DNA from 2 places in the Pseudoxanthomonas sp. OG2 genome. Region 1 is predicted to be linked to the other one. Evidence: predicted binding sites of a transcription regulator. Region 1 holds the regulator's gene; the other holds the start of a gene.
The links. Region 1 encodes FliA, which starts transcription of late flagellar genes. Its sites were predicted from a motif close to TAAAGTTTNNCNNNCNNNGGCCGATAA; they were not measured.
Positions count from the first base shown of each region.

Region 2: a site for FliA is predicted at 8,031-8,057, ahead of FHW78_RS16540 (GGDEF domain-containing protein). Genes of this name have one in related genera too.

Region 1 is NZ_JACHYM010000001.1:412,066-424,158, reverse strand. It holds gene FHW78_RS01885 (chemotaxis protein CheA) at 1-1,030, opposite strand, end outside; gene FHW78_RS01880 (protein phosphatase CheZ) at 1,069-1,683, opposite strand; gene cheY (chemotaxis response regulator CheY) at 1,683-2,063, opposite strand; gene FHW78_RS01870 (RNA polymerase sigma factor FliA) at 2,413-3,159, opposite strand; partial or broken gene FHW78_RS01865 (MinD/ParA family protein) at 3,156-3,968, opposite strand; gene flhF (flagellar biosynthesis protein FlhF) at 4,024-5,553, opposite strand; gene flhA (flagellar biosynthesis protein FlhA) at 5,719-7,800, opposite strand; gene flhB (flagellar biosynthesis protein FlhB) at 7,797-8,927, opposite strand; gene FHW78_RS01845 (GGDEF domain-containing protein) at 9,153-10,133, opposite strand; gene FHW78_RS01840 (hypothetical protein) at 10,420-11,187, opposite strand; gene FHW78_RS01835 (LysR family transcriptional regulator) at 11,331-12,093, shown strand, end outside.
Region 2 is NZ_JACHYM010000002.1:737,476-749,568, forward strand. It holds gene dapE (succinyl-diaminopimelate desuccinylase) at 1-991, opposite strand, end outside; gene FHW78_RS16510 (Spx/MgsR family RNA polymerase-binding regulatory protein) at 988-1,359, opposite strand; gene dapD (2,3,4,5-tetrahydropyridine-2,6-dicarboxylate N-succinyltransferase) at 1,463-2,461, opposite strand; gene glnD ([protein-PII] uridylyltransferase) at 2,346-5,057, opposite strand; gene map (type I methionyl aminopeptidase) at 4,979-5,773, opposite strand; gene rpsB (30S ribosomal protein S2) at 6,093-6,896, shown strand; gene tsf (translation elongation factor Ts) at 7,029-7,907, shown strand; gene FHW78_RS16540 (GGDEF domain-containing protein) at 8,113-9,603, shown strand; gene pyrH (UMP kinase) at 9,714-10,439, shown strand; gene FHW78_RS16550 (cation diffusion facilitator family transporter) at 10,524-11,441, shown strand; gene frr (ribosome recycling factor) at 11,529-12,086, shown strand.

The DNA.
Region 1 (12,093 bases):
GATCGGACAAGGCCTCGACGAGGTTGCGATCCAGCTCGGTATCGGCGCCGATCAGCTCCAGATCGACTTCCTTCTTGAGCGAGCGGGCGACGTCGCGGGCGACCTTGGGGAAGCGCGAGAACACCTTGCCCACCGGCTGCATGCGGGTGCGCATGACCGCGTTCTGCAAGCGCGCGGTGGCGATGTCCAGGCCGCTGACCGCGCGATCCAGTTCCTCGTCGCGCAGGCGTGCGCGCAGGGTCTTCAGGCGATTGCGCGACAGCACCAGTTCGCCGACCAGATTGACGATCGCGTCCAGCCGCTTGGTGTCCACCCGGATGGTCTGCTCGGCCTCGCTGGCGCGCGCCGGACGGACCGGTGAGGCCGGGGCGGGCGCGGGCGCGGGCGGGCGTACCGGCGCGGACTGGGGCGCGGCAGCGGGCGCAGGGCGGGCGGTCGCGGCGCCGGGCACGGCGCCGCCGTGCAGTTGATCCAGCAGGGCCTCGAATTCGTCCTCGCTGATCAGATCTCCGCCCGCCGGCGCGACGGCCGTGGCAGGCGGTGTGGCGCCGCCATGCAGTTGATCGAGCAGGGCCTCGAACTCGTCGTCGGTGATCAGATCATTCCCGCCGGCGGCGGGCGTGGCCACCGGAGCGCGGACCGGCGCGGGCGCGGCATCGACGTCGAACTGGGCGATCAGCGTGGCCGGCGCGTGCGGCGGCTCCTCGCCGGCGGCGACCGCGTCGAGCATGCGCTGCAGCCAGTCCAGCGACTGCTGGGCGGCGTCGAAATGATCCGCTTCCAGGGTCGCCTTGCCGGCGCGGACCATGCCCAGCGCTTCCTCGGCGGCGTGGCACAGGTTCACCATCGCCTGGATGCCGAGGAAACCGGCGCCGCCCTTGAGCGTATGGAAACCACGGAACACGGCGTTGAGCTGTTCGCTGTCGCCGGGATCCTGTTCCAGCGTCACCAGCTGCTCGCCGAGGCGATCCAGGATTTCCTGGGCCTCGATGAGAAAGTCGGCGGCGATTTCGGGCGTGACGGCGGACATGGCTGGCTCGGTATCGGCGGGGATGCGTGGGCGGACGGCTAGAGCCCGAGCCCCGACAGCAGATCGTCGGCGTCGTCCTGCGAGAACGCCGCCTTGTCCAGGCCCGCCACCGCGGGACCGGCCAGGCCGTCGTCCTTCTTCCTTTCCGGCGGCGGCAGGCCCAGTTCGCCGAATCCCTCGTGCACGCGGCGGACGATGCCGGCGACGCGGCGGATGATCTGGCCGGTGAGATCCTGGTAGCTCTGCGCCAGCGCCATTTCCGACAGTCCGGAACGGATCTGGTCCACCAGCTGGGTCTGCTCGGCGCTGAGCGCGGTCGTCTTGAGCTGGTCGGCCAGGCCGCGGCACTGCTCGGCCAGATCCAGGGTCTTGTGGCTGGCCTGTTCGGTCATCGCGACCACGTGATCCAGGCGCGCGCAGGCGTCGTCGAGATCGCCGGCACCGTGGGTCGGCGGCAGCTCGCCCAGCGTCTGCGCCAGTTCGCGGGCCAGCCGGCCCAGTCCCTGCATCATCGGCTGCGTGCGCCAGGCGGCGATGGTGTCCAGCTCGCGCCGCCAGCCGGCCTCGTCGCCCTGTTCCAGTGCGTCCAGCGCGTGCTGCAGGCGCTCGACCAGCGCGGCGCGGGCGCTGCCGGCTTCCATGACCGCAGCCATCAGGCGGCGGCTCCGAGGCGCTCGAAAATCTTGCCGAGTTTCTCTTCCAGGGTCTGCGCGGTGAACGGCTTGATGATGTAGCCGTTCACGCCGTTCTGGGCGGCTTCGATGATCTGCTCGCGCTTGGCCTCGGCGGTGACCATCAGCACCGGCAGGGTCTTGAAGCGATCGTCGGCGCGGATGGCCTTGAGCAGTTCGATGCCGGTCATGCCCGGCATGTTCCAGTCGGTCACCACGAAGTCGAAACTGCCCTGGGCCAGCGCGGTCAGCGCGCTGGAGCCGTCGTCGGCCTCGGCGGTATTGGTGTAGCCCAGATCGTTGAGGAGGTTCTTGATGATGCGGCGCATCGTCGAGAAGTCGTCCACGATCAGGATCCGCATGTTCTTGTTGGCTGTCACGAAGGGCTCCGGGTGCAGCAGGGTAGAGGGGGCTCGAGAGCCTTATCGGCAGGTGGCGGGGAAACTTTTGGGCCGGGATTGGCTGGGGCCGGGATTGGGGATTCGGGATTGGGGATTGAAAGAGCCCCTTGACCAGCCATGCGGCTGTTAAAAGCGAAAAGGGGGCGGGCGCCCGCGGAGCGGGCGACGGGGGATTGACCAGCCATTCGGCTGTTGAGAAGCGCTTGCTGTTGGCGCCCAAAGCAAATCCCCCTCAATCCCCCTTTTTCAAAGGGGGAGGCAAAAGCAAAAGGCTCTTGCGAATCCCCAATCCCGACTCCCCAATCCCGGCCTAATCCTCCAACCCGGCATCCACGCTCTCGAACACATTCAGCCGACCACGCAGGCGCAGCATGGCCTGGCCGTGGATCTGGCAGACGCGGGATTCGCTGACGCCGAGGACGGCGCCGATTTCCTTGAGGTTGAGTTCCTGTTCGTAGTACATGGACAGGACCAGCTGTTCGCGCTCGGGGAGCTGGCCGATGGCCTTGATCAGCGACTGGCGGAACTCGCTGCGCTCGAGTTGTTGCTGCGGGTTGGGGCCGCCGGTGACCACGGTCTGCGGTTCGCCATGGTCCTCGATGTGCGATTCCAGGCTCAGCACCTGGCCGCGGGCGGCGTCCTCCAGCAAGCGCAGGTATTCGGGCAGCGGCATCTCCATCGCCGACGCGACCTCGGTGGCGATGGCGGCGCGGCCGGTGCGCTGTTCGATTTCGCGCACGGTGGCGGCGGCCTGGCGGGCCCGCCGGTGCACCGAGCGCGGCACCCAGTCGCCGCGGCGGATCTCGTCGATCATCGAACCGCGGATGCGGATCGAGGCGAAGGTCTCGAACGAGGCGCCCTGTTCGGCGTCGTAGCTGCGCGAGGCTTCCAGCAGGCCAATCATGCCGGCCTGGATCAGATCGTCGATCTCCACGCTGGCGGGCAGGCGCGCGGCCAGGTGATGGGCGATGCGGCGGACCAGGTCCGCGTGCACCGTGACGAAGTCGGTGGCCGCCGCTTTCTGGACGGCACGGTATTGGGCGGCGCCGGTGTTCATGCTGGCACGCTCCGGTTGATCATGCGTTCGACGAAGAACTCGACATTGCCCCGGGCGCCGGAAGGCGGCTGCCAGCGTGCGGTGACCCGGGCGATCTCGTTGATGGCGCGCGCCGACGGACTGCCCGGATACGCCTTCACCACCGCCTGCTGGCGCTGCACCGCGCGGCGCAGCCAGTCGTCCTGCGGCACCGCCCCCAGATAGTGCAGGGCGACGTCGCCGAGGAAACGTTCGCACACGCGGGCCAGCTTCTCGTACAGCTTGCGGCCCTCGTTGGGGTCGCGGACCATGTTGGCGATGACGTGCACGCGGTCCACGCCGCGCTCGCGCGAGAGCACCTTGATCAGCGCATAGGCGTCGGTGATCGAGGCCGGCTCGTCACACACCACCACCACCGTGTCCTGCGCGGCCTGGCAGAAGGTCAGTACGCTGTCGGTGATGCCGGCGGCGGTATCCACCACCATCACGTCCAGGGCGCGCTGCAGTTCCGAGAACACGTTGACCAGGCCGACGTGTTCGGCCGGCGAGAGTTCGGCCATGTGCCGGAAACCCGACGAGGCCGGCACGATCAGCAGGCCGTCCGGTCCTTCCAGCAGCACGTCCTCCAACTGGCAGCGTTCGGCGACCAGATCCGCCAATGTGTATTTCGGCGCCAGGCCCAGCAGCACGTCGACGTTGGCCAGGCCCAGGTCGGCGTCCATCAGCAGGGTCCGCTTGCCCATCTCGGCCAGCGAGGCGGCCAGGTTGACCGACACGTTGGTCTTGCCCACGCCGCCCTTGCCGCCGGTCACCGCGATCACGCGGACCGGATGGAAGGCGCCGGTCAGCGGCGGCGTGCTGCGCGGGTTGGTCTGCAGCAGGTGTTCATGCGACATGGATGGCCTCCGCGTGGCTGGGTTCGTCGGCTTCGCGGCGCAGCTGGTCCAGGCGCAGCACCAGGTTGGGCGCGCTGGCGCGGTGCAGGTCTTCGGGCACGCGCTGTCCGTCGGTGATCCAGGCCATCGGCAACTGGTGATCGACGATCACCGACAGCGCGCTGCCGAGCCGGCCGGTCTCGTCCACCTTGGTCAGCACCACGCCGTGCGGCTGGGCGCCGCTGAAGCGGCGGACCACCTCGTCCAGGTCGCCGAAGTGCGAATTGGCCGGCAGCACCAGCAGGGTATGCACCTGCCCGGCGGCGCGCAGCCAGTTGAGCTGGCCGACCAGGTTGCGATCGCGCTGGCCCATGCCGGCGGTGTCGATCAGCACCAGCTTGTAGTCGCGCAGGCGTTCCAGGGTCTGCGCCAGGCGCACGTCGCTGTCGGCCTCGTGCACGGCGATGCCGAGCTGGCGGCCGTAGCTGTGCAACTGTTCGCGGCCGCCGACGCGCACGGTGTCGGTGGTGACCAGGGCCACGTCGCGCGGGTTGTGGCGATCGGCATAGGCCGCGGCCAGCTTGGCGATGGTGGTGGTCTTGCCGGCGCCGGTCGGGCCGACCAGGGCGATCACGCCGCCCTGTTCCAGCGGATCCACCGGCAGGATCGGCAGCCGGCGCGAGAGCAGGCCCAGCATCAGGCCGCGCCCGCGATGCAGTTCGGTATCGGCGGGAATCTGCAGGGCAACGTCGCGGGTGATGCCGGCGTCGAAGCCGTAGTCGTCCATCAGTTCCATCGCCTGCGCGCGCACCGGCGAACCGCGCAGGCGTTCGTCGGTGAGGCGGTGCATCTCGCCTTCGATCATCTCGCGCATCGCCGCCAGTTCGGCGCGCATCTGCACCAGTTGCTCGTCCTCGGCGCGGGCGCGCGCGCCGTTGTCGGCGACCACGCTCAGCACCGGCGCGACGGCTTCCGGCTGCGGAGCGGCGACGGGCGTGGCGGGGGCCGGCGCCGCCGTGGACAGTTCCGCCGGCACCGCCGGCAGGCTCGCGGCCAGGCGCGCGGCGAACGACATCGGATCCAGCGCGAAGGCGGCGGGCGCGGACGGCTCGGCCGGAATTTCCCGCGCGAACGAGGGCGCCGGCGCGATGAACGCCGACGGCGGCTCGACCGGGGCGCGCGACTCCTCGGCCACGCGCGATTCGATGGGCGCCGCCGCGGCGACCCGGTTGAAGTAGGCCGCAGCCGCTTCGGCCGGCGACATCTCCGTCGCCTGGCGGTTGGCGGCGGCGCGTGGTTCGGCGGACACGGATGCGGATGCGGACGGCGCGGCGCGCGCGAACGAAGGCGCCGGTTCGGCCGGACGCATTGCCTCCAGCGTGCGCTGCACCAGCGTCTCGTCGTAGTTGGAGGCCGCCACGATCTCGACGCCGTCGTCGGTCATGCGATTGGACAGGATCACCGCATCCGGCCCCTGTTCCTGCCGGACCAGCGCGAAGGCGGTGCGCATGTCGGGAGCGACGAAACGTTTGATTTTCATTTGAGAGGCCGGGATTGGGGATACGGGATTCGGGATTGGGTAAAGCAAGGCGACGGCAAGCCGTTCGAGGTGATTGGATATCTAGGTCGTGTCGTGTTCGTCTTCATCGCTGCATCCCCGTCATGAACCCGCTTTTGCGAATCCCCAATCCCCAATCCCGTCGCCTCAACTAATCGTCCCCACCAGCTTCAACCGCTTGTCCTCCGGGACTTCGCTGTAGGACAGGACCGACAGCGTGGGGACGCTGTGGCGGACCAGCCGGGCCAGCGCGGCGCGGACGCCGCCGGGGACCAGCACCACCGCCGGCTCGCTGCGCGCGTCCTGCTGGGCGACGCAGTCGGCCAGGCTCTGGTGGAGCCGTTCGGCCAGGCCGGGTTCCAGCGCGGCGCCGGTGCCCTGCACGCTGTCCTGCAAGACACGTTCCAGTTGTGGCGCCAGGGTGTAGACGGGAAGCTCCGGCGCCATGCCGGAGATTTCCTGGACGATGAAACGACCCAGCGAGGTACGCACGGCGGCGGTGAGCGCGGCCGGATCCGGGTTCTGCGGACCGAACTCGACCAGCGCCTCGACGATCCGGCGCAACTGGCGGATCGGCACGCGCTCGATCAGCAGGTTCTGCAGCACCCGCACGACCGTGGACAGGGTGAGCGTCTTGGGCGTCAGATCCTCGACCAGCTTGGGCGCGGTCTTGCCGAGGTTGGCGAGCAGTTGCTGCACCTCCTCGTGCCCCAGCAGTTCCGGCGCGTGCTCGCGCACCAGGTGCGACAGGTGGGTGGCGACCACGGTCGAGGCATCGACCACGGTGTAGCCCAGCGATTCGGCCATCGCATGCTGGCCCGGCGTGATCCAGGTGGCGTCCAGGCCGAACGCGGGGTCGCGCCCTGGAATGCCGTCGAGGGTGCCGAACGCGCCGCCGGGATCCAGCGCCAGTTCGCGATCCGGATGAATCTCGGCGGTGGCCACCGGCACGCCATGCACCAGCAGGCGGTAGCCGTTGGACGGCAGTTCCAGGTTGTCGCGGATATGCACCGGCGGAATCAGGAAGCCCAGATCCTGGGTGAGCTTGCGGCGCACCGCCTTGATCCGCGACATCAGTTCGCCGCCCTGGGCCTTGTCCACCAGCGGAATCAGCCGGTAGCCGACTTCCAGGCCCAGCGGGTCCACCGGACGCACTTCATCCCAGGTCAGTTCGGCCTGCGGGTTGGACGGCGCGGGCAGGGCGGGATCGGCGCCCGCGGCGCTTTCGCCGCCGGCGCCGGGCTGCTGTTTCTTCCACAGCTTCCAGGCGATGTAGCCCAGCACCGCGGCCAGCGTCAAAAACACGACATTGGGCATGCCCGGGACCAGCCCGACCACGCCGATCAGGCTGGCGGCCACCGCCAGCGCCTTGTGCTGGCCGAACACCTGGCCAACCATCGCGTTGCCCATGTCCTGCGCGCGCGAGGCGCGGGTGACCAGCATCGCCACCGCCGAGGACACCAGCAGCGCCGGCAACTGCGCCACCAGGCCGTCGCCGATCGACAGCAGGGTATAGATCTTGGCCGCCTCGCCGACCGGCAGGCCGTGCTGGAGCACGCCGATCGCCAGGCCGCCGACCAGGTTGATGAAGAGGATCAGGATGCCGGCGATGGCGTCGCCGCGGATGAACTTGCTGGCGCCGTCCATCGCGCCGTAGAAGTCGGCTTCCTCGCGCACTTCCTCGCGCCGGGCCTTGGCTTCCTCGCGGGTCAGCAGGCCGGCGTTGAGGTCGGCGTCGATCGCCATCTGCTTGCCGGGCATCGCGTCGAGGATGAAGCGCGCCGACACTTCCGAGATGCGCCCGGCGCCCTTGGTGATGACCACGAAGTTGATGATGGTCAGGATCGCGAACACCACCAGGCCGACCGCGAAATTGCCGCCGACCACGAATTCGCCGAACGCCTCGATGACCTTGCCGGCCGCGCCATGGCCGTCCTGGCCGTGCAACAGCACCACGCGGGTGGAGGCCACGTTGAGCGCCAGCCGCAGCATCGTGGTCATCAGCAGCACGATCGGGAAGATGGTGAAGTCGAGCGGCCGCCGCACGTAGACCACCGCCAGCAGCACCACCAGCGAAATGGCGATGTTGAAACTGAAGAGCGCGTCCAGCACCGGCGGCGCCAGCGGGACGATCACCATCGCCAGCATCGCCAGCACGACCAGCGGCGCGCCCAGGCCGTGGCGCAGCATGTCCATCACCCGGGAGGTGGGGCTGGGCACCGCGCTCATGCCGGCTTGCCCTCATCCACGTCCACCGCCGGCAGGTCCGGATGCTCGGCCACGGTGCCGTCGCGCCAGGCGCGCAACTGGTAGACGTAGGACAGGATCTGGGCGACGGCGGTATACAGTCTCACGGGGATCTCCCGGCCGAGTTGCCCTTCGCGATACAAGGCGCGTGCCAGTGGCGGCGCCGACACGATGGCGACCCGGTGCGCCTCGGCGACCTCGCGGATGCGCAGGGCGATTTCGTCCACGCCCTTGGCGACCACCCGCGGCGCGCCCATCTGGCCGGCCTCGTACTTCAGCGCCACCGCGTAGTGGGTCGGGTTGACCACGATGACGTCGGCGGTCGGCACCTCCTCGATCATCCGGCGCTGCGACAGCTGGTGCTGCATCTGCCGGATCCGGCCCTTCACTTCCGGCCGGCCTTCGCTTTCCTTCAGTTCCTCGCGCAACTCCTGGCGGGTCATCTTCAGCTTCCGCATCCAGTTCCACTTCTGGTACGGCGCGTCGATGGCCGCCAGCAGCGCCAGCGCGCCGGCGCAGGCCAGCAGCAGGCCGCCGGCGAAGCCCATGCCGGTGCGCACGGCCTGCTCCAGCGGCATGGTCAGCAGCTCGCGCAGGGAATTCAGGCCCAGCTTCAGGCTCAGGCCCGCGGCCAGGCCGATGAAGGCCACGCGCAGCAGCGACTTGAGCAGTTCCGCCACGCTCTCGGCGCCGTACAGGCGCTTGAGCCCGGCCATCGGGCTGAGTCGCTTCAGATCCGGTGTCAGCGCCTTGCTGGAGAATTGCAGTCCGCCCATCAGTACCGGGCCGAGGAAGCCGGCCAGCAGGCACAATCCGATCATCGGCAGCATCACCCACAGCAGTTGCAGCAGCAGGCTGCCGACGTGGCCGAACAACTGGTCCGGGTGCTTGAACAGCTGCGGATCCGGGCTGAGCGCGATCTTCATCCAGCCCAGCGAGCCGCGCGCCAGCGGCATGGCCATGGTCAGCAGCGCGACCACGCCGGCACCGAACACCGCCGCCGTCGCCAGTTCGCGCGAACGCGGGATGTTGCCCTGTTCGCGGGCTTCGCGCAGGCGTTTTTCACTGGGCTGTTCTGTGCGTTCGCCGCTTTCGTCCTGTTCGGCCATGGCGCTGCGTCGGGAAAACCGACCACCACGCTGCAAGTCCCGTTCCAGTCCGGCGACGGGAAACGGGCGTCGCCCCGTTCACGATGTCGTTTTCTCCGAACAACCGGGTAGGAGCGGCCTACGGCCGCGAGCTTCTCCCGCCATCCACGCGCGCCCCTGAAAAGCTCGCGGCCGGAGGCCGCTCCTACCCGGTCCAAACGAACCGTTCGCGATCGCCGCGGCAGGTCAGAACAGGTCTTCGGCGATCACGTAGCTGTCGCGGCCGTTGGACTTGGCCCGGTACAGGGCGGCGTCGGCGCGCGAGAACCAGTCGTGCCAGTCGCGTTCATGGCCGAGCAGGGCGCCACCGAGCGAGATGGTGATGCGTCCGCCCGGCCCGCGCAGGGAAGCGCGTACCGCCTTGCGCAGGCGCTCGGTGGCCGATTCCAGCTCGTCGCGGCTGGAGACTTTCAGCAGCACCACGAACTCCTCGCCGCCGAACCGGTAGACCTGGTCGTCCTTGCGCATCTCGAAACGCAGGATCGAGGCCAGATCGGCGATGGCGTCGTCGCCCGCGGCGTGGCCGTAGAGGTCGTTGACCTCCTTGAAGTGGTCCAGGTCCAGCACGATCAGGCCGTATCGCCCGCGCCCCAGCGTCTGCTGTTCCACCGCGTGGGTGAGCGCGCGCTCCATCATCCGCCGGTTGGGCACGTTGGTCAGCGCGTCCAGCGAGGCCAGTTCCTGCAACTCGACCCGGTCGTCCTGGCTGCGGGTGGCGAAGATGTAGGAGAACAGCGCGGTCAGCGCGGCCGTCACCAGGGTGGACACCGCATGGAACACGTCCGGGAACACGCCCGGCAGCAGGCACAGCACCGCCAGCATCACCAGGCCCGCGCCCAGCGCCAGCCGGCGGTCGGCGAGGAAGAAGTTGGTCAGCAGGACCAGATAGAGCCAGGTCATGGCGATCGGGCCGATCAGCCAGACGGCCAGCAGGCAGGCGCTGGAATTGAGCAGGCACAGCAGGTCGCCGGCGCGCGCGCTGTTGCCGCTGTTCCGGGCATAGACCACCACGCCGAAAATCGCCGCGGCGATCACCCCATCCACCGCCAGCGCCAGGAAATCGCCGTGCAGCCAGCGGTAAGCCGCGAAGGCGGCGATCACCACGGTCGTGGTCACGCCCAGCAGGGTGATCAGTTCCAGGCGGATGTCGCGGTTCTTTGGGGTCATCCCGGTCAGGGTCTGGCGCCCGGTGGCGCCGGCATCGTGATTTCGTCGTCTTTCCCGATGCAAGTCTAGTGCCGGAATTCCGACTGCGGGTGAAACCCGTCAAGGAATCGTTGCCAACCCGCCGGATAGCCCTCGTAGGAGCGACGTCAGTCGCGACCGGACCCCCGACATGTCCGCGCCACCCACCGCAAGATGGACCGTCCCTGTGGGAGCGACGTCAGTCGCGAAGGGTGGCCGGCATCCCGAATCGCGACTGACGTCGCTCCCACAGGAAGGAGCCGGCGGTTCAGCGGGCGGGAATCAGGCTCAGGTCGGCGCGGTATTCCCAGGTCTCGGTTTCCGCCGACAGCACCGCGGTGGCCAGCGCGGCGGCCGCGTCCGCCGCCTGTGGATCGGAGGATCGGGCGAGCAGGGCGTCCAGGCTGCCGTCGCCGCGGTCATGGTCCTGCCAGGCGCGCAGCGCGACCAGATGCAGATAGCCGGGCGCGTCGCCACTGACCGGCTCGTACCAGCTGTGCGCGGGCGCATCGGCCGGCAGCGCCGTCCGGGCGAGGCGGACCGCCCGCTCGAACGCCGCGCGTGCGCCGGGCCGGACCACGTAGCGGGTCACCAGCAGGCGTGGCGAAGGCTGCCAGCGTTCCAGCGGGAAGCCGCTGCTCAGATCCCGGCGCAAACGGTAGCTGGCGCGCAGCGCCGGTTCCACGAACGGGGTGACGTTGCGCGCGGCGTCGGCACCGTCGCCGGCCGGATCGACGCGCCGGTCGAACGCCGCGAACGGCGCGCCGAAACTGCCATCGACGAACATCCCGGCGCGCTTGCCGTCGCTGACATACCAGCCGTACCACACCAGCGGATCTCCCGCCTGCCGGTGCCACGCCAGATGGCGGCGATAACCCTCGTCGAAGGCTTCACGCTGGCCGGGCCTGGTCCAGTAACCGAACAGATGGACGGCATCGCCGCTGTCGCGGGTGGACACCGCCGGACTGGCGGCGGAAGCGGCGTGGGCGGTGGGCAACAGCGCAGCCAGCAGCAGGCAGGCGGACAGGAATCGCATGACGGGCATCCGGCGAAGGGGAATGGCGACAGCCTAGGCCGGGCGCGCGCCACCGGCCATTTCAAATCCCGGCGTCGCCATTCGATGACATGGAATGCTCGCGCCCGGCTTACCATCGGCGTTCCTCCGCTTTCCTCCGGCCGATGCTTCCCGATTTCCGCCGCCTGGCCGTATTCCGTACCGTGGTCGCCGAGGGCGGCGTCAACGCCGCCGCGCGCAGCCTGCACAAATCGCCCTCGGCGGTGACCTACGACCTGCAGCAGCTCGAACGCCAACTCGGCACGCCGCTGTTCCGGCGCAGCGGCAGCCGGCTGGTGCTGACCCCGCGCGGGCGGGTGCTGGCCGCCTCGATCGAGCGCGCCTACCTGGATCTGGGCCAGGCCTGGCAGAACGTGCGCGAGGACGTCGCCGCCGAACCGATGCGGATCGCCTGCGTGTCCGGCTTCGGCCGCTATCGGCTGGTGCCGCGGCTGCTGTCGCTGCTGCCGCCCGAGCGCCCGCTGGAAGTGCTGTTCCGCACCGCCAGCCAGGTGCTGGCCTTGCTGGAAACCGGACGGGTGGCGCTGGGCGTGAGCTATCGTCCGCTGGTGACCGCCGGCATCGCCTCGGTGCCGCTGGGCGAAGAGGAACTGGCGCTGGTCGGCCCCAAGGCACGTCGCGCGACGCCCCGCGCCGCGCAGATCGCCTCGCTGCCGTTCGTGACCTACGAGGAATTCGACTACGTGTTCTTCCGCTGGTTCGAAAGCCAGCAGTTGCCGCTGCCGGCGCGCTGGCACCGCAGCGATCATTTCGACGAACTGGAAGAAGCGCTGGAGAGCGTGGCACAGGGACGCGGATGGTCGATCGTCCCGCTGGATTCGGCGCTGGGCAGCGCCTACCGCTCGCGGGTGCGCGTGCACCGGTTGT
Region 2 (12,093 bases), on a different contig from region 1:
CGATGAAACGCGCGTCGGAGGTGCCGCCCGCCGTACTCTCTTCCGGTGGCGCGCCCGAGAACTCGGCCAGCACCTGGCGCGCGGTGGCGCGCAGATGGCCTTCCGGGGTGTAGAACGGCTCGCCGCCGCGGTGCCAGTGGACGGCGTAGTCCAGTTCGTGCCGGCGCAGCACCGACTCGATCTCCTCTTCCAGGCGCGCGGCGGTCCAGCTGGGATTGAAGCGCAGGTTGAACACCAGCTTCAGTTCGCCCGGAATGACGTTGCTGGCGCCAGTGCCGGCGTTGATGTTGGAAATCTGCAGGCTGGTCGGTGGAAAGGTCTCGTAGCCATCGTCCCAGACCCGCGCGGCGAGTTCGGCGAGCGCCGGCAGCGCCTTGTGGATCGGATTGAGCGCCTTGTGCGGATAGGCCACATGGCCCTGCACCCCGCGCACGCTCAGGGTGCCAGTGAGCGTGCCGCGACGGCCGACGCGCAGCAGGTCGCCCAGCACCTCCTTGGAGGAAGGCTCGCCGGTGATGCACCAGTCGATGCGCTGGCCGCGCTCGCGGAAGGTTTCGGCCACCAGCTTCACGCCATCCAGGGCGTCGCCCTCCTCGTCCGAGGTCACCAGCAGCGCGACCGTGCCGGGATGATCCGGATGCGCGTCGACGAAGCGCTCCAGCGCGATGGTGCAGGCGGCGACACTGCATTTCATGTCGGCCGCGCCGCGCCCGTACAGCACGCCGTCGCGCAACGTCGGGATGAAGGGATCGCTGGTCCAGGCGTCCAGCGGGCCGGGCGGAACCACATCGGTATGGCCGAGCAGCACCAGCACCGGCGCACCGCTGCCGTGGGTGGCCCAGAGATTTTCGACATCGCCGAAGCGCAGGGATTCGCAACTGAATCCGGCGGCGGTCAGGCGCGTGGCCAGCACTTGCTGGCAGCCCGCGTCATCGGGAGTCACCGAATGGCGACGGATCAGTTCGCTGGAAAGCTCGACGACATCGCTCACTTGCCGACTCCGAACAGCTTCTTGAAGCCATTGTCACTGAAGCCCTGTGAAAACACGGTTTCACCGCCTTTCTCCCGTACGACCACGGGCCGGCGGATCAACTGCGGGTATTCCTTGAGCAGCAGTTTCCATTCCGCTTCGGAACCGGGCGACTTGCGATTCTCCGGCAACTGCCGCCAGGTGGTGGAGGACTTGTTGATCAGCGCGTCCCAGCCCCCGGCGTGATCGGCCCAGTCCTTCAGCACCTCGGGCGCCTGCCGGTTGTCGCGGTAGTCGATGAAGGCATGGGCGACTTCGAAGCGATCAAGCCACTTGGTGGCCTTCTTGCAGGTGTCGCAGTTCTTGAGTCCGTAGATCGTCGTGGTCATGCTCGAATCCTTTTTCACGGCCACGCGTCCCGCGATGGATTCCGCGTGTCCGTGCGCAACGTCATGCCGATGGGCGCCTTCGCGTCCACCGGCTCGGAAAAAATCAGTCGGCCAGCCCGCGCAGCAGTTCGTTGACGCTGGTCTTGCTGCGGGTCTTCTCGTCGACCTGCTTGACGATCACCGCGCAATACAGCGAGTGCGAACCGTCGGCGGCCGGCAGCGAACCGGATACCACCACGCTGCCCGGCGGCACATAGCCGTAGGTGATTTCCTTGGTCATGCGGTTGTAGATGCGGGTCGACTGGCCCAGGAACACGCCCATGCCGATCACGCTGTGATGGCCGACCACCACGCCTTCCACGACTTCCGAGCGCGCGCCGATGAAGCAGTGGTCCTCGATGATCGTCGGCGAGGCCTGCAGCGGCTCCAGCACGCCGCCGATGCCGGCGCCGCCGGACAGGTGGCAATGCTTGCCGACCTGCGCGCAGGAACCGACCGTGGCCCAGGTATCGACCATGGTGCCCTCGCCCACATAGGCGCCGATATTGACGAAGCTCGGCATCAGCACCACGTCCTTGCCGAAGTGGCTGCCGCGGCGGGCGATCGCGCCCGGCACCACGCGCACGCCCAGCTTGCGGAAATCGGCTTCGTCGAACGCGCCGAAGCGCGCTTCCACCTTGTCCCAGAACGGCGCGGGATAGGCTTCGACCAGTTCCATCTCGTTGACCCGGAAATACAGCAGCACCGCTTTCTTCAGCCACTCGTTGACCTTCCAGCCGCCCTTGCCGTCCGGTTCGGCCACGCGCAGCTTGCCGCTTTCCAGGCCGTCGATGGCGCGCTCGACCGCGGCGCGGGTGGAGCCCTCGATCTCGACGGTGGTCAGTTCGGCGCGGCGTTCGAACGCGCTCTCGATGGTCGACTTCAGTTCTTCAACGGCGGTGGCTTTCTTCGGGCTCATCAATCCGGGTTCCTTGGGGGAGTGTTCGTCAATGGGTTTCGAGCCCCGCGCGCAATGCGTCGCGCAGGGCCTGTTGCTGTTCTTCCGACGCCAGCGGCATGTCGCCTTCGTCGGTGATCTGGAAGATGTCTTCGGCGCGTTCACCGAAGGTCGCGATGCGGGCGTCATGCACCCGCAGGCGTTGCGCGCGCAGCACCTGGGCCACGTCCGACAGAAGGCCCGGGCGATCCGGCGCGATCAGGCTGAGCACGGTGCGTCGGCCATCCGGCGTGCGCCCGAACTCGATGCGCGGCGCGAAGCGGAAATGGCGGAGCTGGCGCGGCAACGCGCGCCGCGAGGTGCGCACCTTGTCCAGCGCGCCGGCCAAGGCGACGCTCAGGCCATGCTCGACGTCGGCCGGATCGCGGGTGGCGTAGCTGTCGGCGGGCAGCACCTCGAAGGTATCGAACACCGTGCCCTGCGGCCCCACCAGCACCCGCGCCTGGTGGATGGCGTAGCCCATGCGATCGAGGGTGGACAGGATCGCGGCGAACAGGCCATCACGATCAGGCGAATGCACGAATACTTCCATCGCGTTGGCGTCCTCGGCGATCAGCCGCGCACGCACGCGCGTCTCGCCCGGTCCCACGCCTCGCAACGCCTCGGCCTGCCAGGCCAGTTGCTCCGGCCGGAAACGCAGGAAGCTCTCCTCCGGCATCGCCGCGAACAGCGCGTCGGCGTCCACGTCCCCGATGGCGTGCAGGCGCAGCAGCACCCGCACCGATTCGCGCGCCTCGGCCAGCCGCGCGTCGACGTCGACCGGATGTTCCAGACCCTCGCGCAGCACCCGGCGGGTGGCGAAGTAGAGATCCGCCAGCAGCCGATCCTTCCAGGCATTCCACAGCTTGGGGCTGGTGCCGGCGATGTCGGCGCAGGTCAGCAGGTACAGGTAATCGAGCCGCTCGCGATCGCCAATCAGGCGTGCGAACGCGTGGATGACGTCCGGATCGGAAATGTCCTGCTTCTGCGCGGTCACCGACATGCGCAGGTGCTGTTCCACCAGCCAGGCCACCAGATCGGTGTCGGAGGCGCTCAGGCCATGCGCGGCGCAGAACTCCCGCGCATCGACCGCCCCGAGTTCGGAATGATCACCGCCGCGGCCCTTGGCGATGTCGTGGAACAGGCCGCCCAGCAGCAGCAGTTCCGGCTTGCGCAGGCGCGGCCAGACCTCATGGGCGATGGAGAAGCGTTCGTCCGCGCGGCCGGAAGAGAACGTGGCCAGGTTCTTCAACACCATCAGGGTGTGCTGGTCCACGGTGTAGACATGGAACAGATCGAACTGCATGCGCCCGGACACCCGGGCGAACGCGGGCAGCCACTGGCCCAGCACGCCCAACCGCGCCATCCGGGTCAACGTTTCCACTGCGCGCGGCCCGCGCAGCAGGCCCATGAAGGCATCGCGCTGGGCGCCCGTCGCAGCCGGATACGCGGTCAATTTCGGCAATGACTCGGCCAGCGCGCGCGCGGTGAGCGAATGCAGTCCGCGCACCTGCGGCTGCGCGGCCCACATCGCGAACAGGGCAAATACCTGCGACACGTCATCCTGTGGCCAGGCCGGATCCCGCGCGGCCAGGTAGCCGCGGCGCAGCGCGAACGCGTCGTCCAGCGGCTCCGGCAACGCCTCGCCGTCGAACTGTTCCTCGAACCGCTGCAGCAGCCGATCGCTGATGCGACGGACAATCGCGGCGCTGCGGTAGAAGCCCTGCATCATCTTCTCGACGCCCAGGTTCTCGGCGTCGTCGACGAAGCCCAGGCGCTGCGCGAGCGCTTTCTGGAAATCGAAGCGCAGGCGTTCCTCGGGACGACCGGCGATCAGGTGCAGGCCGTGGCGCAGGCGGCCCAGCGCGCGGCGCTCGCGTGCCAGCGCGGCCGCCTCGTCGGGTCCCAACTGGCCCATGCCGACCAGCGGTTCCAGATCCCGCACGCCGAAGGTACGCAGCGCCATCCAGCCCAGCGTGTGCAGATCGCGCAGACCACCCGGGCCATCCTTGATGTTCGGTTCCAGGTTTTCGGAGGTATCGCCGAAGCGCGCATGGCGGGCACTCATTTCCTCGCGCTTGGCGAGGAAGAAATCGCGCGCGGGCCAGACCCTTGCCGCCGACACCGCATCGATCAGGCGCGCCTCGTCGACCGGTTCGGCCACCACCGGCCGCGCCTCGATGAGCGCGGTCAGCACGGTCTGGTCGGCGGCGGCCTCGGTGCACTCGACGGCCGAACGCACCGCATGGCTGATCGGCAGGCCGGCATCCCACAGCAGCGCGAAGAAACGCGCCAGCGCCTCGTGGTATCGCGCCTGCGCCGGCGCTTCGGCCAGCACCAGCAGGTCCACGTCCGACTGCGGGAACAGTTCACCACGGCCGTAGCCGCCTACCGCGAACAACGCCATCAGGCTGTCGGCGGGGAAGCAGCGCTGCCAGGCGTCCCGCAGCAGGTGATCCACGCCGCGCGCGCGCAGCGCGAGGATCCGGTCCATGCCGTCGCCGTGGTCGAAGCGCTTGCCCAGCCGCGCGTCGTTGTGGCCGAGCGCGGCGCGGGCGGCGGCCGACCAGGCCGCGTCATCCGCGATTCCCGGGCCGATCCCGGTCAGCCGCGGCAATGAATCAGTCGCGGCCTGGGGACTGCTCACAGGTCGTTGTCGTCGCCCGGCAGGCGGGTCAGGATCTCGACGCCGTCCTCGGTCACCGCCACGGTGTGCTCCCATTGCGCCGAGAGCTTGCGGTCCTTGGTGACCACGGTCCAGCCATCGGGCAGCACCTTGGAGAAGCGGGTGCCCTCGTTGATCATCGGCTCGATGGTGAAGGTCATGCCCGGCTTCAGCACCACGCCGTCGCCCGGGCGGCCGTAATGCAGCACCTGCGGCTCGTCGTGGTAGACCTTGCCGATGCCGTGGCCGCAGTACTCGCGCACCACGCTGAAGCGCTCGGCCTCGGCGAACTGCTGGATGGCGTGGCCGATGTCGCCCAGGGTCGCGCCCGGACGGACCGCCCTGATGCCGCGGAACATCGCCTCGCGGGTGGTATCCACCAGCCGCTTCGCCATCACCGAAGGGGTGCCGACGAAGTACATGCGGCTGGTGTCGCCATGCCAGCCATCCTTGATGACGGTCACGTCGATGTTCAGGATGTCGCCGTCCTTCAGCACCTTGCCCTCGCTGGGCATGCCGTGGCAGATGACGTTGTTGACCGAGGTGCACACCGTGGACGGGAACGGAATCCGCCCGTGGCCGCCGCCGTAGCCGATGTTGGCCGGGATGGCTTTCTGCACGTTGACGATATGATCGTGGCAGATGCGGTCCAGTTCGGCGGTGGTCACGCCCGGCTTCACGTGCGGCGCGACGATTTGCAGGACCTCGGCGGCCAGCCGGCCGGCGACGCGCATCTGCTCGAGTTCTTCGGGGGTCTTGAGGGTGATGGCCATGGCCGGGATTATCGCCGATTTCGCCCCCCTTTGAGCGCCCGGCAGGGGGCTTGTTGCCGGCAACTCATTGTTCCCGCTATACTTCCGCAGCTTGGCCGGACCCGTCCGTCCAGGCTGCCCACGCCGGGCGTCACCGGCGAATCCACACCTGCTGCCAACCTCCGTGCCGGGGTGCCTGAAAACTCCTTTGGGATCATTCCCTTAGGGTCGAAGGTTCGGACACGGAAGCCGCAGGGAGGCCCAACCCCGGAACCCTGCCCTCGCGGGCAACCGCCATCCCATTTCCGGCGGCCGGTTCCACGTTCATGGAGTTCAAGCAATGCCCCAAGTCACCATGCGCCAGATGCTGGAAGCCGGCGTCCATTTCGGCCACCAGACCCGCTACTGGAATCCCAAGATGGCGCCGTACATCTTCGGTGCCCGCGGCAAGATCCACATCATCAACCTCGAGAAGACCGTTCCGCTGTTCAACGACGCGATGAACTTCCTCTCGGGCGTGGCCCAGAAGCGCGGCACCGTGCTGTTCGTCGGCACCAAGCGCAGCGCGCGCGAAGCCATCAAGGAAGAAGCCGAGCGCTGCGGCATGCCGTACATGACCCAGCGCTGGCTGGGCGGCACCCTGACCAACTTCGCCACCGTGAAGAAGTCGGTCGCCCGCCTGAAGGAACTGGAAGCCGCCGAAACCGATGGCACCTTCGAGAAGCTGGTCAAGCACGAAGTGCTGGGCCTGCGCCGCGAGCGCGACAAGCTGGAAGCCTCGCTGGGCGGCATCAAGGACATGAACCGCCTGCCGGACGCCCTGTTCGTCATCGACATCGGCCATGAAGACATCGCCATCAAGGAAGCCAAGAAGCTCGGCATCCCGGTGATCGCGGTGGTCGACTCGAACTACGACCCGGCCCTGGTCGACTACGCCATCCCCGGCAACGACGACGCCATCCGCGCCGTGCAGCTGTACGCCCGCGCCGCCGCCGACGCCGTGCTGGAAGGCAAGGCCGCTTCGCCGAACGCCGCGACCGTCCGCGAGGAAGAGTTCGTGGAATCGGACGAGGAAGGCAAGGGCCGCCGCGCCCCGGCCAAGAAGGCTGGCAAGAAGGCCGACGAAGCCGCCGCTGCCGAGTAATCGCGCTGCAATGCCGCCGCGCCACAGTGCGCGGCGGCATCCGATGCCTGCAGGCGGGCCATGGCCCGCCTTGTTCAATCCGTCGGCGGGCTCCCTGCCCGCCCAACGAAATCCGAAATCTGAGGTAATCCCGTGGAAATCACCGCTTCCCTGGTCAAGGAACTGCGCGAGCGCACCGGCGCCGGCATGATGGAGTGCAAGAAGGCGCTCACCGAGAACAACGGCGACATCGACGTGGCCGCCGAATGGCTGCGCAAGTCCGGCCTGGCCAAGGCCGACAAGAAGGCCGGCCGCGTGGCCGCCGAAGGCCGCATCGCGGTCGCCCAGGACGGCGGCAAGGCCGTGCTGGTGGAAATCAACTCCGAAACCGACTTCGTCGCCAAGGACGGTAACTTCGTCGGCTTCACCGACACCGTCGCCCAGGTCGCCCTGGCCTCCGGCGCCGCCGATGTCGAAGCCCTGAAGACCGCCAAGTTCCCGTCTGGTGAAACCGTCGAGGAAGCCCGCGCCGCCGTCATCTCCAAGGTCGGCGAGAACGTGCAGGTCCGTCGCCTGGTCCGCGCCGACAGCAGCAACAACGTCGCGGCCTACGTGCACGGCGGCCGCATCGGCGTGCTGATCGAGGTCAAGGGCGGCGACGCCGAACTGGCCCGCGGCCTGGCGATGCACGTGGCGGCGATGAACCCGCCGTACATCAAGGCGTCCGACGTGCCGGCCGACTTCGTCGCCAAGGAAAAGGAAATCGAGCTGGCCAAGATGTCCGACAAGGACAAGGCCAAGCCGGCCGAGATCCTGGAGAAGATCATCAGCGGCAAGATCGCCAAGATCGTCAACGAGGTCACCCTGTACGGCCAGCCGTACGTGCTGGACACCAACCAGACCGTCGAGGCGGTGCTGAAGGCCGCCGGCGCCGAAGTCGTCAGCAGCCAGCGCCTGGCCGTGGGCGAAGGCATCGAGAAGGTGGTCGAAGACTACGCCGCCGAAGTGATGAAGCAGGCCGGCCTGGCCTGATTTCCTTCTCGGAAGGAATCGGAAAAGCCGCGGGAAACCGCGGCTTTTTCGTTTTTCAGAACTACGTTCGAGACCGCTTCCAGCCGCGCTTTCGCCGTTCGTCGGCGGGATTTCGCGGACCGCTAAACTTCCGCGCGTGCCGGCCGATAGCGAGGCGAGGGTGGCAGGAACGCCGCCGCCATACGACAAGGTCCAGCCGCGCGCGATGCGAGCCGAATTCGAAGCCAAGCTATCTTGCTGCCGCGATCTGCCCTCTCCGCCGGGGGTGGCACTGCGGATCCTCGCGCTTGCGCGGGATCCCGACGTCGTGATGGCCACCGCGGCCGACACCATCGGCCTGGACGCGGCGCTGACAGCCCGCATGCTGCGCATCGCCAACTCGCCGCTCTACGCCAGCCGCCGGCGGGTGGAGAACCTGAGCCAGGCACTCACCCTGCTGGGTCTCAATGCCACCCTGACCCTCGCGCTCGGTTTCTCGCTCGCTTCGGGAATGCGCTCGCGTCACCATGCCGACGCGCAATGCGAAGAGAAGGTCTGGCGGCGCAGCGTGATCGCCGCGCTCGCCAGCCGCCTGCTGGGCGAACGGACCGGCCAGCGCCGGCTCGAAGAGCTGATGCTCGCGGGGTTGCTGCAGGACATCGGCATCCTCGGCCTGCTGCAACTGGATCGCAAAACCTATGCGCCGCTGTTGGCGGCCAGCCCGGACAACGCCAGCCTGCTGGAACGCGAGCGCGAACAGTTCGGCTGCGATCACGCCGAAGTCGGGCACTGGATGGCCCGCCACTGGAACCTGCCCCCGCTGCTGCAGGACGCCATCGGATCCAGCGAGTCGAAACGCGTCCCCACGCCTTTTGACGCCTGCGTGGCCGTTTCCGGCTTCCTCGCGGATCTGTGGATCGAGGAGGACGCCGACGCCGCTCGCCTGCGCGCCATCGATGCCGCGCACAGTCACCTGTCGCTGGACGTGGTCGCCGTGGATGGCGTCATCGAGCAGATTGGCAAGATGCTGCCCGAAATCGCCACCATGTTCGAAGTGCGCATCACCCAGCCGCGCCGCATCGCCGCGCTCCTGCAGGAGGCGCGCGAACTGCTGGTGCTGCGGAACCTGCGCGAGATCCAGGACGCCGCGCGCGCGCGCAAGGACGCGGACGAATTCGAACATCGTGCCCGGCGCCTGGCCGAGGAGGCGCGGCGGGATCCGCTTACCGGCGTCTACAACCGCGCCCAGTTGGAAAGCGTGCTGGAGAAGGAATTCGAAACCTCCTCGCGGCACGGCTGGCCCCTGTCCATCGCCTTCGTCGACCTGGACGATTTCAAGAAGATCAACGACGGCTGGGGCCACCTGGTCGGCGACCAGGTGCTGCGCAGCTTCGCCTCCACCCTGCAGCAGCATCTGCGCGGCAGCGACATCGTCGCCCGCTATGGCGGCGAGGAATTCCTGATTGTCCTGCCCGGCACCGACGAGCGCGCGGCGCTGGGCGTGATGCGCCGGATCCTGGCCGAGGTCGGGCAGGCGCCGATGACCCGGGTGGATGGACGTCCCCTGCACGTGACCTTCTCCGCCGGACTGGCCACGCATGGCGCGCTGGAACAGTTCGCCCACGTCGATCAGCTGCTGCAGGCCGCCGACGAGGCCCTGTATGGCGCCAAGCGCGAGGGGCGCAACCGGGTCGTGGCCGGGCTCGTCGAGGACTGAACCGCGCGCGACCGTGCCGGCTCCCGTCAGGCGCGATCGCGCGATTGCGCCTGACGGCCCCGCTCGGCTCGGCTAGAATTGCGGCGTTTGCCCCTTCGCCGAGAGCCCCCATGACCGCACCCCTCGCCTATCGCCGCATCCTGCTCAAACTTTCCGGCGAGGCGCTGATGGGGTCCGAGGACTACGGCATCGACCCGGTCGTGATCGGGCGGATCGCACGTGAAATCATCGAGGCCCGCGACGCGGGCGCCGAAATCGGCCTGGTCATCGGCGGCGGCAACATCTTCCGCGGCGCCGGCCTGGCCGCCGGCGGCATGGATCGGGTGACCGGCGACCAGATGGGCATGCTGGCCACCGTGATCAACGCGCTGGCGATGCAGGACGCCCTGGAAAAACTGGGCGCCAAGGTCCGGGTGATGAGCGCGATCAAGATCAACGACGTGTGCGAGGACTACATCCGCCGCCGTGCCGTCCGCCACCTGGAAAAGGGCCGCATCGCGATCTTCGCCGCCGGCACCGGCAATCCGTTCTTCACCACCGATTCCGGCGCCGCGCTGCGCGCGATCGAGATCGGCGCGGATCTGCTGCTGAAGGCCACCAAGGTCGATGGCGTCTACGACAAGGATCCGAGCAAGCACGCCGACGCCCAGCGCTACGAGCAACTGACCTACGACGAGGTCATCGCCCGCGATCTGCAGGTGATGGATACCGCCGCGTTCGCGCTCTGCCGCGACAGCGATGTGCCGCTGCGCATCTACGACCTGTCGGTCCCCGGCAACCTGATGCGCATCCTGCGCGGCGAAAACATCGGCACCCTGGTGAAGGGCCGCGGCTGAGCTGCCCGTCCCATCCCGAATCCCGAATCCCGAATCCCCTTGCTGTAATAGTGTCCGCGGCATCCACGCGGCACCCTGTGCGGCATGGGACATTCACACGGCTCGCACGGCCACTCGCACGGTTCGGCCACCCGCACCTTCGCGCTGGTCACCCTGATCAACCTGGCCTACACCGCCCTGGAGGCGGGCTACGGCTTCTACACCAATTCGCTGGCGCTCCTGTCCGACGCCCTGCACAACCTGGGCGACGTCCTCGGACTCGGCCTGGCCTGGGCGGCGGCGGCGCTGGCGCGCCGTCCCCCGACCAGCAGCCACACCTACGGATGGCGCCGCGCCACCCTGCTTTCCCCGCTCGCCAACTCGGTCCTGCTGATGGTGTTCTCCGGCGCGCTGGGCTGGGAGGCGATCCGCCGCTTCAGCGCGCCTCCGGCGATTCCCGCCACCCCGGTGATCGTGGTCGCCGCCATCGGCATCGCCATCAATTTGGGCGCCGCCTGGCTGGTCCGGGATGGCCACGCGCATGACCTGAACAAGCGTGGCGCCTTCCTGCACCTGATGGCGGACGCGGCGGTCTCGCTCGCGGCGGTGGTCGCCGGTCTGGGCATGCTGGCGTTCGGCTGGGCCTGGCTCGACCCGCTGACCGCCCTGCTGATCGGCGTGGTCATCGCAATCGGCACCTTCGGCCTGCTGCGCGACAGCTTCAACGCGGCCATGGACGCGGTCCCGCCCAGCATCGACCAGGCCCAGGTCCAGGCCTTCCTGGCCGGCCAGCCCGGCGTGCAGGCGGTCCATCACCTGCACATCTGGCCGCTGGGTGCCGGCGAAATCGCCCTCACCGCACACCTGGTGCGGCCGGAGGGCGAGGATCACGACGCCTTCATCGATGCCACCCTGCACGCGCTGGACCACCGGTTCGGCATCAACCACGCGACCCTGCAGATCGAGCGCGGCAGCCAGTGCGGGCACGACCTGCACGATGCCGCGCCGCACCATTCGCATTGAGCCCAGCCCGGCCCCGGGGCCGGAACGTCCGCAAAGGTGCCAGGAACGCCTATAATCGGGCGTTTAAGAATTGCCACGGAACCGCTGATGCTCAACGACATCAAGAAAGACGCGCAGGCGCGCATGACCAAGAGCATCGACGCCTTGCGTCACACCCTGGTCAAGGTGCGTACCGGCCGCGCCTCCACCGCCCTGGTCGAACACCTGAAGGTCAACTACTACGGTTCCGATGTGCCGCTGAGCCAGGTCGCCACCGTCGCCGTCTCCGACGCGCGCTCGCTGACCATCACCCCGTGGGAAAAGCAGATCGTCGGCGCGGTCGAGAAGGCCATCCTGGCCTCCGACCTGGGCCTGACCCCGAACACCGCCGGCACCACCATCCGCCTCAACCTGCCCGCGCTCACCGAGGAGCGCCGCCGCGAACTGTCCAAGGTCGTGCATGGCGAAGGCGAGGACACCAAGGTCGCGATCCGCAACATCCGCCGTGACGCCAACCAGCAGGTCAAGGATCTGCTGAAGGACAAGCAGATCACGGAGGACGAGGAGCGTCGCGCGGAAGAAGAGATCCAGAAGCTGACCGACAAGTCGATCAAGGACGTGGACGACGTGGTCAAGGCCAAGGAACAGGAATTGATGGCGGTCTGAGGACTGC